Regions from separate parts of the Mesorhizobium sp. M1312 genome, predicted to be linked through region 2. Evidence: predicted binding sites of a transcription regulator. Region 2 holds the regulator's gene; the other holds the start of a gene.
What was found. Region 2 encodes LexA, which represses DNA repair genes until DNA is damaged. Its sites were predicted from a motif close to TGTTCNNNNTGTGTTCNG; they were not measured.

Region 1 (5,295 bases), on a different contig from region 2:
TCCTGCCTGTGAATTCGCTGATCGGGGTCGAATGGCGATGCATCGGCAGGATCATCGAGGAATAGAGCCGCGCGGTGATTTCAGTCATCCGGTCGAGCGACAGCGTCATGCCGCCGTCGATAGGCACCATAAGGATGTCGAGCCGGCCGATGGCGCCGTAATGCGCGTCCTCGAGCCGGTGGTGCAGATGGCCGAGATGGCCGATACAGAGTCCCGCTACTTCGAAGATGAAGATGGAATTGCCGTCCTTGCCGAGATCGCCGCCATTGCGGATATCCGTCGGCACGTTGCGGATGTAGACATCGTCCACGACAAGCGCGTGGCGCGCCGGACCGCCGTCCGGATTCCAGCCGCGCAGCACATATTCGATGCCGGGATCCGGATGATCCGAATAATGGGTGCGGTGGGCCTTGTTCATGGTCACCACGCGCGGCAGCGGGTCAGCGCCGTAGACGCCGGAAAAGTCGGTGGCGACCCTGACGCCGGCAGGTGTCTCGATGATGTAGGTCGAATGGCCGGCATAAGTGATCGTAACGTCGCCGTCGGCGAAAGCCTCGGCCAGCAGAGGCGTCTGCGCCTTTGGCGCTGTGAAGCTGGCATAGGTGGCCGACGGCAGCCCTTGGGCGATCGCAACGCATCTCGACGGCGGCGGCTGTTCCTGGGCCGACGCGGTGAATGGCCAGAAAGCCAGGGTCAGCAGAACGGCGGCAGATAGGCGGAGCATGACTGCCTCCCGTGGCAGGATCGGCGCGCTCATGCCACGATAGCGTTAGCAATCGTGATGGCTATCGTCGTGACAGTCACGTTTTCGCGAGCGCCAGAGGGGTTGGTAGTCTGGACCTTTTGTCCCGACTTGCGCGGCAAATCGCGCGGAATGGGACGCGCCATGGCCGGCCTCCCGACTGACATCGCCAGTGATCAGGGCGTCGGACGGAAGACGCCGTTCTCGTCGCGCTTGAGCGGCGCCTTTTTCCGGGAAAGCGGCGCACCAGGCGCTTCGATGACCGAAACGCCCTCCGTCCAGTCGGCGGGTGCAATAGCGACGTAACGCGCATATCCGCCTGACCCGCCAAGCGGCTTGGCAAAGCCGATTGTGACCAACGCCCCGGCCTCTGGCACCTTGTCGAGGTTTGCAACGCCTTCTGCCTGCGTGAAATCGTTGTGAAGCAGCCAATGTTCGCCTTCGAGATTGGGCGTGGTGTCGGTGTCGAGCGGCTCATGACCATGAAACAGAATCTTCCGCTCCAGATGCAGGAACTTCAGTGCATCCAAACTGACGCCTGGAAACGGCTTCTGGTTGAAGCGGGCGGCATCGGACCATTTCTTGTACCAGTCCGAACGCACGAACACGACCGAACCCTCCGGTATCCGGCCGTGCTCTTTTTCCCACTCTTCGATGTCGGCGACCTGGAGGTGATAGCCTTCGTCAGTCTGCACCTTGCCGCTGATGTCGATCACGACGAGCGGTCGCACGGCATAAGTGGCCGGCAGGTCGCTGATCGTTGCACCGAGTGGGTTCCAGTGGGAGGGTGGATCAAGCTGCGTGCCATATTGGTCCGTCGACAACTCGTAGGCGCTCGCGACGAAGCCATGCTTGTCGTAGGTGAACTCTTCGCCGGCCTTGACGTAGCCCTCGATATCCTTCCCGGCGACAGCCGGTTTGAACTTGGCATTGGCGAAGCCCGGCCATACGGGCTGCACCGGCTCGAAGGCATGGGTCAGATCGATGTACTTGGCCGATTTGAGCGTGTTCTCATAAACCGACCAAAGCGACGACTCCTGCGCCACCGCGATCGTCGGTACTGACCAAGCGGCTCCGAGTAAGGCGATACGAACGAATTGAGATACATTCATCTGCAATCTCCCCGAAATGTCGCGGAGTATCGCGAGTTTCCCGCAGGACGACAAGCATATGCATTCCCCATATGCATTCCTTCCAGGAGTGTCGCGCCAATACGGCCCCGCCAGACCGTTTCCCGCCAACGACTTTGCGCGCCGCCTAATCCAGACAAGCTACCGGTCTGATAAAAAGACGATCTGGAATCCCTTCGGCGAAATACGCGCCCTTTCCGCGCCCGCTTACCGCGAGAGAGGACCCTCACTTCACCGGCGCCACCCAGATCTCGGCGTCGAGCCTCTTGGTCGCGAGGCCGCGGGCGATGGCCTCGGCGCTGCGGGCGTTTTTCGCTAAGGCCGCGGCCTGACGCTTGCTGATCACCAGCCCTTCGCACAGTGCCCGGTTTCCCGAAAACACCCGCGACAGGAGCGGCACGCGACTGCCGCGCGCCCGCGAGAACCGCGCCGGCATGGTTTGCCGAGCCGTGTGGGCAACGACCTCGTCGATCCAGCCCTCCGCCAATCGCGCGCCCGGCTCCAGCAGCAGCAGCCAGTCGCCCTTGGCCTGCCTGATGCCGGCAGCAATGCCGCCGCTCGCCACATAAAGGCAGCCGGCATGTTCGGCAACGCGGTGCGTCTGGTCCGTCGAGCCGGTGTCGCAGACGATGACATCGCGCACCACGCCCTCGACCGCGCCGCCGATCAGCGAGGCGAGCGTGCGGGCAAGTCTCTCTTCGTCATTCAGGGTCTGGATGAGAACGCTGAGCATCGTTAGCCGAATAGCGGAAAGCCGGGCGCAGCGCCAGTTTTTGCGACGCATCATAAGAATGTTCTTGATTTGTTCCCTAGGATAGAATAGGATTATTTTCATGAGCAGAGCGATTCGACAGCCAGCCGACAGTCCCTGGGAGAGGGCGAAAATGGAACAGATCGTGCGTGCCGACATTGCCGCCTTCGGGGCTGGAAGAGCCGAGATGGCCAATGCAATGATCGAGCAGAGTGGCGTCCGTGTCCGCCCGGAGCGCAATCGCGGCCGGTCCGCCGGCATCAATCCGTCCGGCCGGTTCGAACCGGTCAGCCGGCATGTGTTCGACGATGGCTGGAATTCGCTGGAGGAGCTGCCGCCGTTCAAGACCGAGGTGCAGGTCGAAAAGCCGCGCACCATCATTACCCGCAACGAATCGCCCGACATTTCCTTCGACCGCTCGATCAATCCCTATCGCGGCTGCGAGCATGGCTGCGTCTATTGCTTCGCCCGGCCGACGCACAGTTTCATGGGCCTGTCGCCGGGGCTGGATTTCGAATCGAAGCTGTTCGCCAAGCCGGATGCGGCGCGGCTGCTCGACAAGGAACTGTCGAAGGACGGCTACCAGCCGCGCACCATTGCCATCGGCACCAACACCGATCCCTACCAGCCGATCGAGAAGCAGTACCGGATCATGCGCGAGATCCTCGAAGTGCTGGAGGCGCGCGGCCATCCGGTCGGCATCGTCACCAAATCCGCGCTGGTGACGCGCGACATCGACATTCTGTCGCGCATGGCCGAACGCGGGCTGGCCAAGGTGGCGCTATCGGTGACGACGCTCGACCGCATGCTGGCCAGAACGATGGAGCCGCGCGCGTCGACGCCGACCAAGCGGCTGGAGGCGATCAGGCAGCTTTCGGCTGCCGGCATTCCAGCCTCGGTCATGGTCGCTCCGATCATCCCCGGCCTGACCGATCAGGAGATGGAACGCATCCTCGATTCGGCACGTGCGGCAGGAGCGCGCGAGGCCGGCTATGTCGTGCTGCGCCTGCCGCTGGAGGTGGCGCCGATCTTCAAGGATTGGCTGCTGCGCCATTATCCGGACCGCTACCGTCATGTCATGTCGCTGATCCGCTCAATGCGCGACGGCAAGGATTACGATTCGGATTGGGGCAAGCGCATGAAAGGCGCCGGCCCCTATGCCTGGCAGATCGGCCGGCGCTTCGAGATCGCCGCCAAACGGCTTGGCCTCAACGCAGAACGGCGGTCGCTCAGGACCGACCAGTTCGTCGTCGCCGCGAAGGCAACCGAGCAACTGATGTTGCTATGAAGACATCATGTGCCGCCGTCGCCGGCGGCACATGAAAAAATCCCGTCCGGCCTGTCCTGTCCCCGGGCTTGCAGACGGTGCCCTCCGGGTCCGGTGCCTCACCCGACCCGGAGGGGCTTGCGGAGAATCGGAGCCGATGCGAACCTCGCCGCAACATGGCTCGCGCGCGTTCTGATTCTCCGCTTCTCTTCGAAATCGTTGAGAGACCCGATTTCTCCTTCGAGACGAAGGCGATGGCTGAAGGCCTGTGGCCGGTGGCGGGAATGGACGAGGCCGGCCGCGGCCCGCTCGCCGGGCCGGTTGTGGCGGCAGCGGTGGTGCTCGATCCCGCCAACATTCCCGACGGGCTCGACGATTCCAAGCGCCTCAGCCATCTGCAGCGCGAGGCGCTGTTCCTGAAAATCCTCGGCTCCGCTCTTGGCGTGTCGATGGCTTCGGTCAGCGCGGAAGGCATCGATGGCAGCAATATTCTCAAGGCCAGCCTGGAGGCGATGCGTCGCGCTCTGGTCGGGCTCTCGGTGCAGCCAAAGCTGGCCCTGGCCGACGGGCGCGACGTGCCACCCGGACTGCCATGCGAAGGCAGAGCGCTGATCAAGGGCGACCAGCGCTCGCAGTCGATCGCCGCCGCCTCGATCGTCGCCAAGGTGATGCGCGACCGGATGATGTGCGGCTGCGGCAGCCATCACGCGCATTACGGGTTCGAACTCCATATGGGGTACGCCACGGTCCGCCACCGCACCGCGATCGAGATGCATGGACCGGTGGCGCGGCTGCACCGCGCGTCCTTCGCACCGTTCCGGCTTGGTGGAACCGAGGTGCTCGATGAAGAGAGCCTTTCGGGCCTGGATTGAGGGCGAGCGCCAATCTTCCCCCTCGAGGGGGAGATGTCGCCGAAGGCGACAGAGGGGGTCGCCTCGGCTGGCGCGACGCCATGTGGGACAAAAGGGAAGGTTGGCGCTTCACGCGCGGCTACCCCCTCTGGCCTGCCGGCCATCTCCCCTTCAAGGGGGGAGATTACGCGCTCAGCCGCTTTCGCCAATGCGCAAAAAAGCCCCCAGGTTTCCCAGGCGGCTTTCGATGAATTTCTCGATAAAATCGCTTAATTCAGCTTGGACTTCACGTCCTGAAGCGAGGCCTTGAACAGGTCGGCGCCGGCCTTTGCGTCGATCTTGCCGGCGAGCAGCGTGCGTGCGGCTTCGACGGCAATATCGACGGCGCTGGCGCGCACCTCGCTGATCGCCTCGCGCTCGGCCTGACCGATCTTCTGCTCGGCAAGCGCGGTGCGCCGGGCAACATAGTCTTCGGTCTTCTTATGCGCCTCGGCAGCCAGCATGTCGGCCTCGCGCTTGGCGGCGGCGACGATGTCGGTGGCCTCCTGCTCGGC
Region 2 (5,295 bases):
TTTCGCTTGCCGTCGAACCGGACTTTCCGCAGCCCATTGCCGTCGTGGTCCTCACGGCATTGTGTGCGGCGGTGACGCGCTCATGGCGCAAAACGCATTTGTGCTTCATGGCAGCGTTGCTGTGCGCACTCGGTGTTCTCGCCGCCAAGGTTGAAACCTGGCGCGTGGGAACGCAGATGCTCGGTTCGGAAATCCAGACCCAGCTCACCGGCCGTGTCGTTAGGCTCGACCAGATGGCGAACGGCCGGATCAGGCTGACCATCGACGTGATGTCGACCGCCCGGCCGACACTGCGTTATGCGCCGAAAGGTGTCAGGGTTTCGGCACGCAAAATTCCCGCTGAGATGACCGCAGGCTCGGTCGCAACCGGCTATGTGAGGCTTCTGCCTCCGACTGGCCCGGTTAGGCCGGACAGTTATGACTTCTCCTTCGACAGCTATTTCGCCGGTATCGGTGCCAGTGGCTTTTTCCTCGGCAATCCGAAGATCGTCGTTTCCGAAGATGCACCGTTCGCCGCGCGCCTTTCTTCCTCGATCGAAAAGGCGCGCGAAACCATCGCCGACCATATCAGGGACAGCATCGGTGGCGCCGAGGGGGAGATTGCCGCCGCGCTGATCGTCGCCGTGCGTGCCGGCATTCCCGAAGAGATAAACGAATCGATGCGGCGCACCGGCATCTACCACATCATCTCCATTTCCGGCCTGCACATGGCGCTTGTCGCCGGCGCCATCATGGGATTGCTACGCGGCGCACTTGCGCTGTTTCCCGATTTTTCGTCGCGCCGGCCGGTCAAAAAATATGCGGCTGCCGCCGCACTCGTTTCCATCGCTGCCTATCTCATTTTTTCCGGTATCGTGGTCGCGGCTGAGCGCAGCTTCATCATGCTGGCGGTAATGCTTGTCGCCGTGCTGTTCGACCGGGCGGCACTCACCATGCGCAATCTGACGATTTCAGCCATCGCGGTCATCGTCGTGTCGCCGCACGAGGTGGTCGGCCCAAGCTTCCAGATGTCCTTCGCCGCGACCGCTGCTCTCGTGGGCGCCTATGCCGGCTGGTCCGACTATTGTGCCGACAAGGCCACGGCGCCGCTACAGCGACGGTCACCGGTCGCTTTCGTCACGCGGAAACTCGCCGCTGGGACAGGTACCATCGCAATGACCTCCATCATTGCCGGCAGCGCCACCGCGCTCTTTGCCATCTGGCACTTCCAGCGCGTCTCGCCGCTTAGCCTGTTCGCCAATCTGGCCGTCATGCCGATCGTCACGGTCGTCATGTTCCTGGCCGTCGTCAGCGCCTTGGCAATGCCTTTCGGCTTGGATGGGCCTTTCCTCTACATGATGGGCAAAGGGCTGACAGCCATGATTGCAATATCGGGATGGATCTCCGAGCGGTCGCCGATCGATGCAGTCGGACTGATTTCGTTGCAGTCGGTTCTGCTGGTGACGGTCGCCCTGGTCATCGCCACGATGGCGACGACATGGTTGCGGCTTGCGGCACTTCCCTTTGCGCTCGCCGGCCTGCTGACGATTTCCGAGACACGCACCCCCGACGTGCTGATTTCGGAAGATGCGCATCTGGTGGCGCTGCCGATTGGCGGCGGCGAACTTGCCGTCAACCGGGTGCGTTCGAACGAATTCATCACCGACAACTGGAAACATGCGCTGGTTTCAGCGACCATTGTCGAGCCCGAGACATTCGAAAAAGGAGACGTGCGGTTCGACCTCGCCGATCCGGCCGACCTGCCGCCGGGAGCGCCCTTCTACTGCACTGCCGGCCTGTGCCTCGCCCGGCATCCGTCCGGCGCGATCATCGCGCTCGCCGACAACCGTAAAACCGCGCGGCCAGCCTGTGCCTTTGCGGATCTGATCGTCATCGATGATGCCACAGCCTATTACAATCCCTGCCGCAATCCGCTGGTTCTTGTCGTCACCAAACGGCAGCTCGCTCGCATGGGCAGTGCCGCCGTCTTCTTCGATCCGCTATCGGCGACGACGCGCGCAGAAATCCGTTTTGCCGTCAGACAGCCCTATAGGCCCTGGCACGAGCAGCGAAGATTTTCGCGCGAGGCGAGGGGCCTGCCGCCGTACCGCAAGGCCGAGAAGCCCAAAAAGGCCACCACTCAGTAACGCCGGATTAGTCCGACGAGCTTGCCTTGCACCTTGACCCGGTCCGGCCCGAAGATGCGCGTCTCGTAGGCCGGATTGGCGGCTTCCAGTGCGATCGAGGCGCCCTTGCGGCGGAACCGCTTCAGCGTCGCTTCCTCCTCGTCGACCAAGGCGACGATGATCTCGCCAGGCTGGGCGGTGTCGGCGTTGCGGATTATGACCGTGTCGCCGTCGAAAATGCCGGCCTCGATCATCGAATCACCCTTGACCTCCAGCGCGTAGTGCGTGCCGCCGGTGATCATATCCGGTGGTACCGAGATCGAATGCGTCTGGTGCTGGATCGCGTCGATCGGCACACCGGCAGCGATGCGGCCCATCACCGGGATGGAGACGGTGGCAACGACGTCGTCGTCATTGCCGGCCGCGGGCATGCGCGAAGGCGCCGGCTTGATCTGTCGTCCGAGGCTGCCCTGCCCAAGGCTGCCCTGAATGACGCTCGGCGAGAATTTGCGCGCCGCATTGAGGCCGGGCGCGATCGAATCGGGCAGGCGCAGCACCTCCAGCGCACGGGCGCGGTTGGGCAGGCGGCGAATGAAGCCGCGCTCCTCCAGCGCCGTGATCAGCCGATGGATTCCCGACTTGGAGGCGAGGTCGAGCGCTTCCTTCATCTCGTCGAACGAGGGCGGAATGCCGCTTTCCTTCAGCCGCTCGTGGATGAACATCAGCAGTTCGTGTTGTTTGCGTGTCAGCATCGCGACCCCCAACAGAATCAGAAAAACAAACCCAGAACAAACACTATCTGTTCCAGTTGTGTTCCGCAACCGTTTAAAGTTTAATGAAAGTGTTGACGTTTTGTTCAGCGTAGCATCAGCACGCTGCAGGCGACGCCCGTCGCGGCTGGGGGAGCGAATGGCTCGCGCACGATCAGCCCGTTGGCGTCGGCCAGCATTTTGAGCATCGACGAATCCTGGATGCCGAACGGGGTCGCCAGCAGCGTGCCGGCTTCTTCGCTCACCACGGCGCGTACATAGTCCTGCCTGAGATCGTTGGCCGGCATGGCGGCGCCGAGCCGCGCCTGACGCAGGTCCTGCCGAAAAGCGCGGCCGCCGAGCCGCGCAAGCAGCGGCTTCAGAAAGAGCTGCGTGCAGACCAGGCTCGCCACCGGATTGCCGGGCAGGCCGATGCAGCGGATGTCGCCGAGCCGCCCGAACATCAGCGGCTTGCCGGGCCGCATGGCGATTTTCCAGAAATCGAGCGTCATGCCTTCGCCGGTCAGCACGTCATGGACCAGGTCATGGTCGCCGACCGAGGCGCCGCCCAGCGTGACGATGACGTCGGCGCCTGCATCGACCGCTTTTTTCACCAGCGCGGCGATCGCCTCCTTCCGGTCGGGGGCGATGCCGAGATCGAGCGCGCTGGCGCCGACCGAGCGGGCCGCGGCGGCGACGCCATAAGCATTGGACGAGATGATCTGGTCGGGGCCAAGATCGCTGCCCGGCGGCAGCAATTCGTCGCCGGTGGCGATGATTGCGACCAGCGGCCGTTTCACCACGCTGACCTGCGGATGGTTGGCCGACGCCGCCAGCGACAATGCCGCCGGATCAAGCAGGCGGCCTTTCTCCAGCAGCACGTCGCTCTTCGAGAAATCGAGCCCGAGGCGGCGGATGTTGCGGCCTTCAACGGTCGACGCGGTCACTTCGATGCTGCCGCCGCCGAGGTCGCGGACATTCTCCTGGATGACGATGGTGTCGGCGCCTGCCGGAAGCGGCGCGCCGGTGAAGATGCGGACGGCCTGCGCCGGGCCGACTGTTCCGGCAAAGCCGCGTCCGGCCGGCGCTATGCCGATCACCGAAAGTCTTGCGGGCACGGACGCGACATCCTTGGCCCGCGCGGCAAAGCCGTCCATGGCGGACGCGTTGAACGGCGGCTGGGTGCGAAGTGCTATGAGCGGCTCCGCCAGCACGCGGTCGGCGGCGTCCATCAGGGCGACGCTTTCAGCTTGCGAGGGCGCAGCATCTTCAAGCAGACGCTCGAGCGCCTCGGCGACCGGAAGCAGTGCCATTATCGGCCTGCCTCTTGGGCGCCTACCTTGTAGTCGCCGGATTTGCCGCCGGTCTTTTCCACCAGCCTGATGCCCGAAATCACCATGGCGCGGTCGACCGCCTTGGCCATATCGTAGATGGTCAAGCAGGCGACCGAGACGGCGGTCAGCGCTTCCATCTCGACGCCGGTCTTGCCGGTGACGCGGGCCAGCGCCGTGACCTTCAGGCCGGGCAGCGCCGCGTCCGGTTCGATGTCAACGGATACGTTGGTCAACAGCAGCGGATGGCAGAGCGGGATCAACTCATGCGTCCTCTTGGCCGCCATGATGCCGGCGATGCGCGCCGTGCCCAGCACGTCGCCCTTCTTGGCATCGCCGTCGAGGATCATTTTGAGCGTCTCTGGCAGCATCGAGACAAGACCTTCGGCGATTGCCGTGCGCGTCGTCTCCGCCTTGTCGCCGACATCGACCATATTGGCTTCGCCTTTCGCGCCAAGATGGGTGAGGGCGGCCGACATCGTCAGGTCACCTCAGAGCGACGTGCGTCCGTTTGGACGCACAAAGTACGCTCTAATGCTTTGAATCTATGCATCGTGCTCTCCGAAAATCGATTCCGATTTTCGGGCGGATGCATTTGCGGGCGCCTTGCCCGTCAAAAGCAGGTGCGTCGCAATGGCCACGTCCTGTTGCCGCATCAGGCTCTCGCCGACGAGGAACGTACCAATATCGCTCCGTTCCAGTCTGCGGCAGTCTTCGTGCGAGAAAATACCGCTCTCGCTGACCAGCAGGCGGTCGACCGGCACCATCGTCGCAAGCCGCTCCGAGGTTTCGATGCTGGTTTCGAACGTCCGGAGGTTGCGGTTGTTGATGCCGATCAGCCGTGATGACAATTTCAGCGCGCGTTCCGTCTCGGCCTCGTCATGCACTTCGACCAGCGCGTCCATGCCGAGTTCGAACGCCGTCGTTTCGAGTTCGCTGGCCACGGCGTCATCGACGCTCGCCATGATGATCAGGATGGCGTCAGCGCCCCACGCGCGGGCTTCGAACACCTGATAAGGCTCGAACAGAAAATCCTTGCGCAAAGCGGGCAATGTCACGGCGTTGCGCGCATCGGTGAGGAATTCAGGCGCACCCTGGAAGGACGGTGCG

Region 1: NKH36_RS29385 (PA0069 family radical SAM protein) is a predicted target of LexA. The motif match lies at 2,665-2,682, and genes of this name have one in related genera.

Annotation. Positions count from the first base shown of each region.
Region 1 is NZ_JAMYLQ010000035.1:20,673-25,967, reverse strand. Features, by position in the region: gene NKH36_RS29400 (MBL fold metallo-hydrolase) at 1-724, opposite strand, end outside; gene NKH36_RS29395 (cyclase family protein) at 919-1,854, opposite strand; gene NKH36_RS29390 (glycosyltransferase) at 2,099-2,605, opposite strand; gene NKH36_RS29385 (PA0069 family radical SAM protein) at 2,757-3,911, shown strand; gene rnhB (ribonuclease HII) at 4,067-4,762, shown strand; gene NKH36_RS29375 (F0F1 ATP synthase subunit B) at 5,011-5,295, opposite strand, start outside.
Region 2 is NZ_JAMYLQ010000004.1:15,062-20,356, forward strand. Features, by position in the region: gene NKH36_RS07035 (ComEC/Rec2 family competence protein) at 1-2,126, shown strand, start outside; gene lexA (transcriptional repressor LexA) at 2,120-2,857, opposite strand; gene NKH36_RS07045 (molybdopterin molybdotransferase MoeA) at 2,962-4,167, opposite strand; gene moaC (cyclic pyranopterin monophosphate synthase MoaC) at 4,167-4,664, opposite strand; gene trpC (indole-3-glycerol phosphate synthase TrpC) at 4,731-5,295, opposite strand, start outside.